3 linked regions of the Posidoniimonas corsicana genome follow. The protein of the gene in region 1 interacts with the protein of each later gene in a pairwise test. Links are inferred from orthologs where the notes say so. Each region holds a gene or a part of one and is shown on either strand. Other genes may lie near its edges.

Evidence for each region.
Region 2: the proteins of lpdA (region 1) and KOR34_RS06495 interact in binary tests that used the Escherichia coli proteins (3 or more experiments, as listed by UniProt). The link is inferred for Posidoniimonas corsicana from one-to-one orthologs.
Region 3: the proteins of lpdA (region 1) and odhB interact in binary tests that used the Escherichia coli proteins (3 or more experiments, as listed by UniProt). The link is inferred for Posidoniimonas corsicana from one-to-one orthologs.

What each region holds. Positions count from the first base shown.
Region 1 is NZ_SIHJ01000005.1:329,872-333,791, forward strand. Bases 921-3,920 are described here. They hold lpdA (dihydrolipoyl dehydrogenase), read left to right. Parts: upstream 921-1,709; coding sequence 1,710-3,131; downstream 3,132-3,920. Other genes in these bases: KOR34_RS24640 (SDR family NAD(P)-dependent oxidoreductase), read right to left, coding at 921-1,255; aceE (pyruvate dehydrogenase (acetyl-transferring), homodimeric type), read left to right, coding at 3,334-3,920. Also shown: KOR34_RS24635 (hypothetical protein), read left to right, coding at 1-497; more of KOR34_RS24640, read right to left, coding at 494-920. UniProt on the Escherichia coli protein: Lipoamide dehydrogenase is a component of the glycine cleavage system as well as of the alpha-ketoacid dehydrogenase complexes.
Region 2 is NZ_SIHJ01000001.1:1,673,209-1,677,144, reverse strand. What follows is about bases 654-3,669. They hold KOR34_RS06495 (ATP-dependent helicase), read right to left. Parts: upstream 3,315-3,669; coding sequence 993-3,314; downstream 654-992. Other genes in these bases: KOR34_RS06490 (DNA-directed RNA polymerase subunit alpha C-terminal domain-containing protein), read left to right, coding at 3,595-3,669; KOR34_RS06500 (SAM-dependent methyltransferase), read right to left, coding at 654-896. Also shown: more of KOR34_RS06500, read right to left, coding at 1-653; more of KOR34_RS06490, read left to right, coding at 3,670-3,882; KOR34_RS06485 (hypothetical protein), read left to right, coding at 3,931-3,936. UniProt on the Escherichia coli protein: A helicase with DNA-dependent ATPase activity. Unwinds DNA duplexes with 3'-5' polarity. Translocates on single-stranded DNA with 3'-5' polarity. Initiates unwinding more efficiently from a nicked substrate than double-stranded DNA.
Region 3 is NZ_SIHJ01000001.1:709,326-713,242, reverse strand. Bases 654-3,650 are described here. They hold odhB (2-oxoglutarate dehydrogenase complex dihydrolipoyllysine-residue succinyltransferase), read right to left. Parts: upstream 2,799-3,650; coding sequence 1,509-2,798; downstream 654-1,508. Other genes in these bases: KOR34_RS02560 (2-oxoglutarate dehydrogenase E1 component), read right to left, coding at 2,806-3,650; KOR34_RS02570 (hypothetical protein), read right to left, coding at 654-1,050. Outside these bases: more of KOR34_RS02570, read right to left, coding at 1-653; more of KOR34_RS02560, read right to left, coding at 3,651-3,917. UniProt on the Escherichia coli protein: E2 component of the 2-oxoglutarate dehydrogenase (OGDH) complex which catalyzes the second step in the conversion of 2-oxoglutarate to succinyl-CoA and CO(2).

The DNA.
Region 1 (3,920 bases):
TTACCGTAGGCAATTCTTACCCGGACGGCGCACCGACTTCGCTCTGGGAGGTCAACGACGGGGCGCCCGACGCGACCCACCGCTCGCAGGCGACCCGCTGGCAGGGCGACGTTGCCCAGACACTGGCGGCCGCATTCCCGACCGGCAGTTCTTGGGCGATGGGGGTGTCGGCCAACGGCGAGGTAACCGTAGGCGCGGCGCACCCGGGCGACGATGGGACTGCCGAGGCGGTCCTGTGGAAAGACGACACCGCCTTCCTTGTACGCGATCTACTCGCGGGACCACTGGCGGCCGGGGGATCGCTTGACGGCTGGCGCCTGACGTCCGCGACCGCGGTGTCGGCGGACGGGGGCGTGGTCGCGGGCCACGGGATCGACCCCTCGGGCGCCCAGGCCGGGTGGGTGGCCCTCCTCACGGCGCCCGAGCCGGGCGCCATCGCGTTGGCGGGCGCCCTGCTGCTGTCCGGAGGCGCGACTGGCCGCACCCGCCGGCGCTAACCCAGGTTTGGCTGCCCGTTGGAGGCGCTCAGCCCGCCGTCAACCGGCAGCACAACGCCATTGACGAAGCGGGCGTCGTGGCCGGCGAGGAAGGCGATGACGTCGGCCACCTCGGCGGGGTCGGCCGCGCGGCCCATCGGCAGGCGTTCCATGAACCGCTGCATGACGGCGTCGTCCTCCATGATGCCGCCGGTCATCTCGGTGGCGGTCAGGCTCGGCGCGACCGCGTTCACTCGGACTCCCTTCGCCGCCAGGTCGAGCGCCAGCGCACGGGTGATGTTGCTGACTGCGCCCTTGGTGGCGTTGTAGCTGAACAGGCCCCAGTCGCCCGCCAGGCCGGAGACCGACGACACGTTGACCACCGAGCCGCGGGACTTCACCAGGTGCGGCAGCGCGGCCTTGATCATCTGGAACATGCCGCCGGCGTTGATCGCCATCTGCTTCTCCCAGTCCTCCAGCGTCACCTCGTCCACGCCGCCCTGCACCAGCACGCCGGCGTTGTTGACCAGCACGTCGATCCCGCCGAAGCGGTCGACCGTGGCGGCGATGATCTGCTTGACGTCGGCCTGGGCCGACACGTCGCCCGGCTGCACGAGCAGGTGCTCGCCGCCGCCGAGGTCGGCCGCGACCTTCTCCAACTTGGCCTCGGTGCGGCCGTTCAACACGACGGCGAACCCGTCCGCCGCGAACCGCCGGGCGGTGGCGGCGCCGATCCCCGAACCGGCGCCGGTGACAATGACGACTTTCTTGGCTGACATTCAGTTCTCCTGTTGCACGGGTCGAGTAAAGGACCTGGGGGCCCATCGCGGCGCCCCGTCCCGAACCTATATTGGAGCAAGATTGGCGCCACGGCCCGCCAGATTGCGCAACACGGGAGAGGGCGCTTGAAACTGAGCTGCTGGATTTGCGGTGTTCGGAGCCTCACCCCTAACTTCGACGCCCTGCCTAACACCCTTATCACAAACAACTTACGCCGACCCGCCAAGCGCTAGCCGGAATCATCGGCCATTGTGTGCAAAGGCCGGATGGATAAACTTAGGGGGCTGCAACTGCTTTGCGGCCAATCAGTTGAGAAGGAGAGGGGACGAGGGTCTGCGGTCAGGGAGCGGCCGACAGCGTACCGCCCGCCGGTTTCCCGGCCGGCGGCGCTGAGCGTGGACCCCCTGCCCCTCGCCCGACGCACACCCCCCTCACTCCCTCACCCCTTCGCACATGCATTCTCAGGTAGTTGTTCTTGGCGGTGGCCCCGGTGGCTACGCCGCTGCGTTTCTAGCGGCGGACCTCGGGTTGGAAGTCGCTATCGTCGAGGCCGACCCGCGGCTGGGCGGCACCTGCCTGCTGCGTGGCTGCATCCCCTCCAAGGCCCTGCTGCACGTCGCGAAGGTGGTGAGCGAAGCGCATGAGATGGCCGAGTGGGGCGTCGACTTCCAGCCGCCGCAGATCGACATCAACAAGCTCCGCGCCCGCAAAGAGAACGTCATCGACACGCTGTCGGGCGGCCTCGCGCAGCTGGCCAAGCGCCGCAACGTCAAGAAGATCCACGCGCGGGGCGTGTTTGTCGACAGCCACACGCTGCAGCTCGAGGGCGGCGACCCGGACACCTACGAGGGCGACAGCCGCCTGACCTTCGATCACTGTATCCTGGCGACCGGCTCCGTGCCGGCGGTGCCCAAGTTCCTGGACATCGGCTCGCCGCGGGTCATGACCTCCACCGGCGCGTTGGCGCTGGAGGACATCCCCGACTCGATGCTGGTGATCGGCGGCGGCTACATCGGCCTCGAGATGGGCACCGTGTACTCTGAGATCGGCACGAAGGTGTCGGTCGTCGAACTGACCGAGGGCCTGCTGCCGGGCGCCGACCGCGACCTGGTCAAGCCGCTCATCGCCCGCGTCAACGAGCGTTTCCACGCGGTGATGCTGGGCACCAAGGTGACCGGCCTGAAGGACCTGGGCGAGCAGGTCGAGGTCAGCATGGAGGGCCCCGACGGCCCGATCACCGAGCGGTACGACCGCGTGCTGATCTCCATCGGCCGCTGGCCGGTGAGCAAGGGCTTCGGGCTGGAGAACACCAAGGTCGAGGTGACCGAGCGGGGCTTCGTCAAGGTCGACAAGCAACAGCGCACCACCGACGGCAACATCTTCGCCATCGGCGACGTGGCGGGCGACCCGATGCTGGCCCACAAGGCGGCGTACGAGGGCAAGATCGCCGCCGAGGTAATCGCGGGCGAGCCGGCCGCGTTCGACGCGCAGGCCATCCCCGCGGTGGTGTTCACGGACCCGGAGATCGCCTGGGCCGGCCTGACCGCCGAGGAGGCCAAAGCGCAGGGCAAGAAGGTCAAGATCGCGCAGTACCCGTGGCAGGCCAGCGGCCGCGCCACCGCCAACGGCCGCACCGACGGCCTGACCAAGTGGATCGTCGACCCGGAGACCGACCGCGTGCTGGGCTGCGGCATCGTCGGCAGCGGCGCCGGCGAGCTGATCGCCGAGAGCGTGCTGGCGATCGAGATGGGCTGCACCATCCGCGACATCGCCGAGAGCATCCACCCCCACCCGACCCTCAGCGAGACCATCGCCTTCGCCGGCGAGGTCCACCTGGGCACGGCGACCGAGATCTACAAACCAAAACGCAAGTAAGAACACAACCCACTGCGGAGGACACGAAGGAAACGATGCGATTTAAGGCAAAGAGGGAACACTTGTAGCCGCTGACTGGATTGCCGCCGGGAGGATTCCTCCCACGGGCCGCCGTTCACGAGCGTTTAGTCAGTGATCCCCCTGCCCGCCCCGCGCCGTCTCCTTTGTGCCCTTCGTGGTTCATCCTTCACTAGGAATCACCATGGCTAGCGCCGAAATCAACTCCAACTCTCCCATCCCAAACGACGTCGACCCGCAGGAGACGAACGAGTGGCTCGAGTCTCTCGACTACGTGCTGGAGAGCAAGGGTCCCGAGCGGGTGAGCGAGCTCCTCAGCGCGCTCGAGGCGGCCGCGGTCCGCAACGGCGTCGAGCTGCCGTTCACAGCCACCACGCCGTACATCAACACCATCCCCCGCAGCGAGCAGCCCGCCTACCCGGGCGACCGTGAGCTGGAGCGGCGCATCAAGAGCTACGTCCGCTGGAACGCGATGGCGATGGTCACGCGGGCCAACCGGCACCCGTCGTCGCCCGGCGGCCACATCAGCACGTTCGCGTCCAGCGCGACGCTGTACGAGGTGGCCCAGAACCACGTGTTCCGCGGCCGCGGCGAGGACGGCTTCTCCGGCGACCAGATCTACTTCCAGGGCCACGCGGCGCCGGGCATGTACAGCCGGGCGTTTTTGGAGGGGCGGCTGACCGAGCAGAACCTGGTGAACTTCCGCCGCGAGCTGGGCGAGGGGGGCGGCCTGTCCAGCTACCCGCACCCCTGGCTGATGCCCGACTTCTG
Region 2 (3,936 bases), on another replicon or contig:
CTGGGGTGGGTGACCACCGGTTCGACCGCGTCGAGTGTGTACTGCGGCGCGGCGTTCACGTCGCACGCCAGCCAGCGGGCGGGCTGCAGCTCGCTGCGGCGGACGTCGCCGGCGCGCATCTTGAAGTGCAGGAAGTCGGGGTGCTCGGTGAGCAGCGGGTCGACCTCCGCCGGGTCGACGCCAATCACACCCATGCCGCGGTCCAGCAGCGCCTGGCTGGCGCCGCCCGGGGCGCAGCCCAACTCGATCCACACATCGCCGGCGTGGGTCGGCAGCGCGGCCCAGCGGAGGGCCTCCTCCAGCTTGAGGTACGCGCGGCTGACGGCGTGCTCGGGCAGGCGGATGCTGGGCGTGCCGCCCGGCCAGCGGTCGACCCGCGAGCGCATCTGGTGCGCGCCCAACCACCACTCGTTCGGCTCCACCAGCGCGATGTCGAGCACCGCGCCGTCGGTCGGCGCGGTCTGGGGGTTGTGCAGGGCGCCCTCTGGCGCGGCGGCGCTGACGCCGGTGCGGACCAGGGCGCTGAGCTCGTCGCGGCCGGGCTCGAAGCCGCCCGCTCCGGGCACCTGCTCGTCGCGCCGCCAAACATGCAGAGCCACCGGCCCATGATCAGCAACCAGCTGCCGCACCTGCTCGTTGTCCCACACCTGCGCGGCGAGCTCGTCGAGCTGGTCGCTGCCGCTGGCCTTGCCGAGCGACAGCCCGCGCGTGCGGGCGAAGGTCATGCGGGGGATCGCCTCGCTGGCCAGGGTGATCGGCGAGGGCGCCTTGAACGTGACGAACCCGGGCCGGCTGAATGCCAGCCGCCAGTCCGGCGCGCGGCGTTCCACCTCCAGCTTGAGCGCGTTCTGGGCGCCCGCCTGGCAGGCGGCAAACAGGTACTGACTCTCAACCATAAACGCCGCCTAGTCTCAATCGGGGTGGTGTCGCTGCGGGAGCAACAGAGTATCGCCGCGCCGTGGCGGCGCCGCCAGCGGTGGGGATCACGGTCGTTACCGGTTGCCCACCGGCTGCAGAGGGCTGTGGGCCAGCACGATGCGTCGCTCGCCCGCCAGGGCGAACTCGACGGTCGCCGCCCGGCGCTTGCCCGAACCGCTCAGCGACTTGATCTTGCCGAGCCCGTATTCCGGGTGCCGCACGGTCATGTCGAGCGAGAAGTCGTCCGGCGAGGCCTTCGGCGTTGTCGCGGGGCGGGGCGTCTGGTCGGTGAGTTCGGCGGCGGTGGTGATGGCGGCCGAGATCCGCGGCTCCGGCTCGGGCGCCGGCGCCGCGTTCGGGTCGACCCAGACTTCTTCTTCGGGCGGCAGGTCGAACTGTTCCCACGGGTCGACCTCCAGCGAGCCGCTGCCGTGGTCGGACTGCATCTCGTGGGTGGGCATCTCCATCAGGAAGCTGCTGGGCACCGCCATCCGCCGCTGTCCACGGAAGTCGCGCAGCCGCACCAGGCTGAGCTGCAGCTCCGCTTCAGCGCGGGTGATGCCGACAAAAGCCAGGCGGCGTTCCTCCTCAAGCTGCTGGGTGTCCATCGAGCTCCGCTCGTGCGGCAGGATGCCGTCCTCCACGGCGACCAGGAACACCACGGGGAATTCGAGCCCCTTGGCCGCGTGAAGCGTCATCAGCGTGACCTTGTCAGAGTCGTCCTCCCAGTTGTCGGTCTCGTTGACGAGCCAGGTGCGTTCGAGGTACTCCTCGAGCCCGGCCTCGCCTTCAAACTCCTCGTCGAACTGGCGGGCGTCGGTCAGCAGTTCCTCGATGTTGGCCAGCCGGCTGGCGTCCTCCTCGTCGTCGCTGTCGACGAGCCGCTGGCGGTAGCCGGACTCGGAGATCACGCTGCCGATCACCTCCTCGACCGGCCCGCCGGCGTGGGCGGTGAGCTTGTCGATCAATGCGACGAATTGCGAGAGCTTGGCCGCCGAGCGTTTGGCCAGCCCCTCGATCAGGCCCGACTCGCGGGCCGCCTCGAGCAGCGGGGCGCCGTACCGGTAGGCGTGATCGCCGAGGGCCTCGAGCGTCTTCTTGCCGATGCCCCGCGTGGGCGAGTTGACGGTCCGCTCGAAAGCGACGTCGTCCTTCGGGTTGTTGATCAGCTGACAGTAGGCCAGCACGTCCTTGATCTCTTTGCGCTGGTAGAACTCCTGCCCCCGCACCATCTGGAACGGCACGCGGTGCGCCCGCAGCGCCCGCTCGATCGACCGCGACAGCGCGTTGATGCGGTAGAAGATGGCGAAGTCGCTCGCCTTCCGCTCGCCAGACTCGATCGCGTCCTGGATCTGCCGGGCGATGCTGTTCGCCTCGGCGTCCTGGTCGGCGTAGGTCACCAGCCGGATAGGCTGGCCCTCGTCGTTCTCGGTGAACAGGGCCTTCTTCTTGCGCCGCTGGTTGTGGCCGATGAGCGTGTCCGCGGCCCGCAGGATGGCCTTGGTGCTGCGGTAGTTTTGCTCCAGCCGGATAACTTTGGCCTGCCCGTAGTCCTGCTCGAAGTCGAGGATGTTGTTCAGGTCGGCTCCGCGCCAGCCGTAGATCGACTGGTCGGGATCGCCCGTGGCGGCCAGGTTGGGGTAGTCCAGCGAGAGCGCCCGCAGGATCACGTACTGCGCGCGGTTGGTGTCCTGGTACTCGTCGACCAGCACGTAGCGGAAGCGGCTGTCGAGCTCGGCGCGGACCTCCGGGTTGTCCTTCAGCAGCTTCGCGACGTGCAGCAGCAGGTCGTCGAAGTCAACCGCGCTGGAGGCCAGCAGCCGCTGCTGGTACGCCGGGTACACACGGGCCACGACGCTCGACAGCGGGCTGCTGCTGCGGGGCTGGTACTCGTCGGCGGTGATCAGCTTGTTCTTGGCGGAGCTGATCCCGCTGGCGATGCGGTCCGCGGTGTAGTGCATCGTGGGAATCTTCTCGGCCTCGATCACCCGCTTGAGCGTCTGCCGCGAGTCCGAGGTGTCGTAGATCGTGAAGCTCTGCCCCAGGCCGACTAGGTCGGCGTGCTCGCGCAGAAGCCGGGCGCCGAAGCGGTGGAAGGTGCTGACCCACACCCGCTGTCCGGGCGCCAGGTTCTCGACGCGGCGGCGCATCTCCTGGGCCGCTTTGTTGGTGAACGTCAGGGCCAGGATCTGCGACGCGTACACGCCGCGCGAGAGCAGATGGGCGATCCTGTGGGTGACAACGCGGGTCTTCCCACTACCCGGGCCCGCGAGGATGAGCAGTGGGCCGTCGACGTGCAGCACGGCCTCGCGCTGGGCGTCGTTCAGGTTCTCGAGCAGCTTGTCCAAGGCGGTCTGCAGTTGGTGGTCGTCGGCGGCCGGTGGCGAACACGCCATTCTAACGCCGCGGGGCCGCGCGGGGACGGGGCTCAACCGGCGCCCGATGCTAGCAGGGGCCGGGAAGCCGCCGGAATTTTTTCCGCAGTCCGTACATTTTCTGGCCTTGATTCGCTATACTCCCGCGATCGGCGCAACGGATCGCCCGTCTCTAGAGTCACGCCCCACGGGTCAAGACGGCCCGGGCGAAGGCTGACGAGTGGGCCCGCTAATCGCCCAATCCGCCACCGGCGGCCGCCGCAGCCGGACCGCCAGCACACAATGGGAGGGACCCCACGCCATGGCTACTCGTATCCCCATGGACCGCGCCCAGGCGCAATCGGAAGAGATGAAGGAACGGCTGGAGATGAGCACCGCCGAGATCGGCCTGGCGGTCCGCACGACGAACTGCCTGGAGGAGAAGGGCGTGTTCACCGTGCACGACCTGCTGCACTGCACGCGCGAGGACCTGCTGAGCATCTCGAACTTCGGCGAGAAAACGCTTGAAGAGGTCTACAAGGCGCTGGAGAATGTGGGTTTCTACCGCCCCGGCCGCGCGACCCTGCCGGCGCAGCGTAGGGCGAAGTAACGCCGCCGACCGCATAGCGTCGGCGCCCCCACTGACTCCGCGAAGCCGATGCGT
Region 3 (3,917 bases), on another replicon or contig:
GTTGATCGCCGCCGCAGTGAGGATCTTGAAGGTGTCTCCTAGAACGGGGGCGTACGTTCCCAGCAGCTCGACATTTAGCCGGCCGTCGAGCACCGCCTCGCCGACGACCGTTATCGTACCGAACACCGTTTCACTGGCGAGCTGGATATCAAGCGTGCTTAGGTCATTCTGTTCATAGTCGCCTTCGACAACCATATCGCCGGTGGCGAGCGGATTTGGCCCGGGTCCCATGGCGCCGCATTTGTTGACGAGATCACCGCGGAACACGTCGGCAGACAGGACGCCGCCGACCATGGTAAAGTCGCCATCGGCGGACAGCTCGCCCGCGCGAAGCCGGCCGCTTCGCAGCTCGGCCTTGGCGGGCGCCTCGATGTTGAACACGGGTGAAGCAACGTCCCCTCCATCGACCAGAGCCGTCTGAGCAATAGTGACAACGTCCAGTCCGCTGTGGACGCCGTCGTTGAACTCCACCGACGCGTCGAATCGGACGGTCGTGCCCGAGCCCACCGAGAAGGACAACCCGGCCCCTACGAACCTCGTCTTGGCAAAGATCGTGTGCGTCGACGGCCCGGGAGCGACGACGCCTCCGGTTACGTCAAGGTCGACGCCCCTGATGGCGGCTCCCTCGCCCTTGACGCCGGAGATCAACCGTAGCATGTCCGCCAGGAACCACTGATCGTCGGCCACGTCGACATTCAGCAGCCCACCGTGGATCGACAGGTACCCGTTGTAGACGTTGTGCGACGGGTTGAGGCTGCCAGCAGTGAGGTGGAACTCGCGGCCGTTCTCAACAGTGAAGGACGAGTCGTTCAAAGGGCCATCCCAGTCGAACACGCTGGTAGTGGAGATCGTCTGGTCGGCGGTGACAAAGGCGTCGCCAGCCTGCTCCACAATTCCAGAGGCGTCAATCAAGCCGCCGTCGTAGTAGGTCTCTCCCCAGACGACGAGCGTAGACCCCGCGGTGACGTCCGTTGTTGACGTCGACCGGAAGGTGGTGGTCCCCAGCAGGTTGGCGACCCCGCTAACGTTGACTAGACCCTGCAGGTCCATGCCGGCGTCGACGTAGGCGATGCCGGCGCGGAAGTCGAGTCGCCTGCTAGATAAAGGACAACGTCGGAGCCATCGAGTACCGACGTGGTTGAGCTCCCGGTAGAGCCGTCCGAGTCGAAAGTGCCGACTTCGACTATGCGATGGGGGCGGGAGTGTTATACGCCGCTCGGAGAGGCAAAACCCTACACACCAGCTGGCAGACCGAAGGTGTCTCGCGCTAGCTGTACGATAACGCCCGGAGCTCACAAGGCGAGTCCCCTAGCCAGCGCGGACTCCCGTTGCGATTTCATGAGCCGAGTGGCCAGGAGCCCGGGCGACGCCAAGTTGGCGCCGGTGGGCGGCCAGATGCCCCTCGTAAGAGGGAGTCTTGAATGAGGCGTCTGTGATGGATACCCGACCGGCACGGGCGGCACGCGCAGGACGGCCGCAGGCGGAGCAATCGATCCGAACTCAACGACCTACACTTCGATCAGCATCCTTGCGGGATCCTCGATTGCCTCTTTGATCCGGCGGAGGAAGGTGACCGATTCGCGGCCGTCGACGATGCGGTGATCATAGGTCAAGGCGACGTACATCATCGGCCGGATGATCACCTCGCCGTTGCGGGCGATCGGCCGGTCCTCGATGGCGTGCATGCCGAGCACCCCGCTCTGGGGCGGGTTCACAATCGGGGTCGACAGCAGCGAGCCGTACACCCCGCCGTTGGAGATGGTGAAGGTGCCGCCGGTGAGTTCGTCGGGCGAGAGATCCCCCGAATTCGCCCGATTGGCGAAGTCGCCGATGGCGTGCTCAATCTGGGCGAAGCTGAGCCGTTCGGCGTGCCGAATCACTGGGACGACGAGCCCCTTCTCGCCCCCGATTGCAACACCGATGTGGTGGTAGTTGCGGTAGGCAATCTCGTCGCCGCGGATCTCGGCGTTGAGTTCGGGGATTAGCTTCAGTGCATCCACAAGCGCTTTGACGAAGAAGGACATGTAACCCAGCTTGACCCCGTGCTTGTGCTGGAACCGCTCGCCGTGGGCCTTGCGGAGGTCCTTCACCGCGGACATGTCGATCTCGTTGAAGGTGGTCAGCAGTGCGGCCTGATGCTGGGCCTGCACCAGCCGGTCGGCAATTCTCCGCCGGATGGGACTCATCCGCACGAGCTCCTCTCGGGCGGCCTGTTGCAGCGGACGGTGGTCCTCTGGGCCGGGCGGGTTGCGCGGGCGGTCGTCTCCAGCCGGCCGGTGGTTCTCGTGCTCCTTCACCCACTGCCGAACATCTTCTCCCCGGATGCGCGGCCCCGAAGCCTCGATGTCTTCTAGTTCGAGGCCGTGCCGACGCAGCTCGCGACGCGCCGATGGCGTGGCGAACGCCTTGGCCGTCGCCCCCTCCTTGGATGGCGGCGCCGGTGCTTCAGCGCTGGGGCCTTCGCCTTTCTCCGTTTCATGATTGGCGGGCGCCGCCTCCCGGTCGTCACGCTCCTCCCCCTCAGTCGCGCTGGGACCTTGCTCGCTATCTCCGTCCTCCCTCCCCTCTTCCAAATAGCCTACGACCTCGCCGACGCCGACCGACTCGCCCTCCTGCTTGAGGATCTTAGTGAGCACTCCGGCCCGCGGCGCAGGGAGTTCGAGCGATGCCTTCTCGGATTCAAGCTCGACCAGCCCCTCGTCCGCCTGCACGGAGTCGCCTTCCTTGTGAAGCCACGCCCCAATCTGGACCTCGCGGATCGATTCGCCCACTTCGGGGATTCTGAGTTCAATGCTCATCGCAGATCTAGGTGTTAAAGGCCTGTTCGATTAGTTCTTGCTGTTCGTCTTTGTGCGCGGCCGAGGAGCCGGTCGCGGGGCTCGCGGAGCTCTCGCGGGAGACGCACGAGAACGGAAATCGGTCAGCAATGCGATCACAGCACCGCTGCCTCCAGTACGGCCAGGCCCCCATGTTCTCGGGCTCCTCCTGAACCCAAACCACGCGGGCGCCGTCCTCATATGGGCGGAGCGTGTCGGCGAGCTGGGCGTCGCTGAGCGGGTAGAACTGCTCGACCCGCACGATCGCGACGTCGGAACGCCCGCGTTCTTCCCGCGCCTCCAACAGGTCGTAGGCCATCTTCCCGCTGGACATCAGGATCCGGGACGTCTCCGACGCGGCGGGCCGGTCGTCGGCCAGGATGGGGCGGAACCCGCCGCCGCTCAGCTCGTCCAGGCTCGACGCCATGCGTGGGTGACGCAGCAGGCTCTTGTGGGTCAGCACCACCAGGGGTTTCCGCCACGGACGCTCCACTTGACGGCGGAGCAGGTGGAAGTATTGGGCCGGCGTGGTCGGGCAGGCGACCTGGATGTTGTCTTCGGCGGCTAGAGTGAGGAACCGTTCGAGTCTCGCGCTTGAGTGCTCAGGCCCCTGCCCTTCAAAGCCGTGCGGCAGCAGCAGCACCAGGCCGCTTAGCCGCCGCCACTTGTCTTCCGCGCTGGAGATGAACTGATCAATGATCACCTGTCCGGCATTGGCGAAGTCGCCGAACTGAGCCTCCCACACCACCAGGGCGCCGGGGTAGTCGAGGGAGTAGCCGTACTCGAATCCCAGCGAGGCGCCCTCGCAGAGCGGGCTGTTGATGATCTGCACCTCGCCCTGTTGGTCGGCGAGGTTCGAGAAGATGTTGATCCGGCGTCCGTCCTCCGCGTCGTGGAGCAGCGCGTGGCGATGGCTGAACGTTCCTCGCCCCGAGTCTTGCCCCGACAGCCGCACCGGCGCCCCTTCGGTCGCGAGGGACGCGATAGCGAGCGATTCTGCGGTCGCCCAATCGACGGGCGCCTCCTGCTCGGCGATGAGTTTCCTTTGCTGGACGCTGCGTTGGAGCTTGGGGTGCAGGTGGAACCCGTCCGGGAACGTCG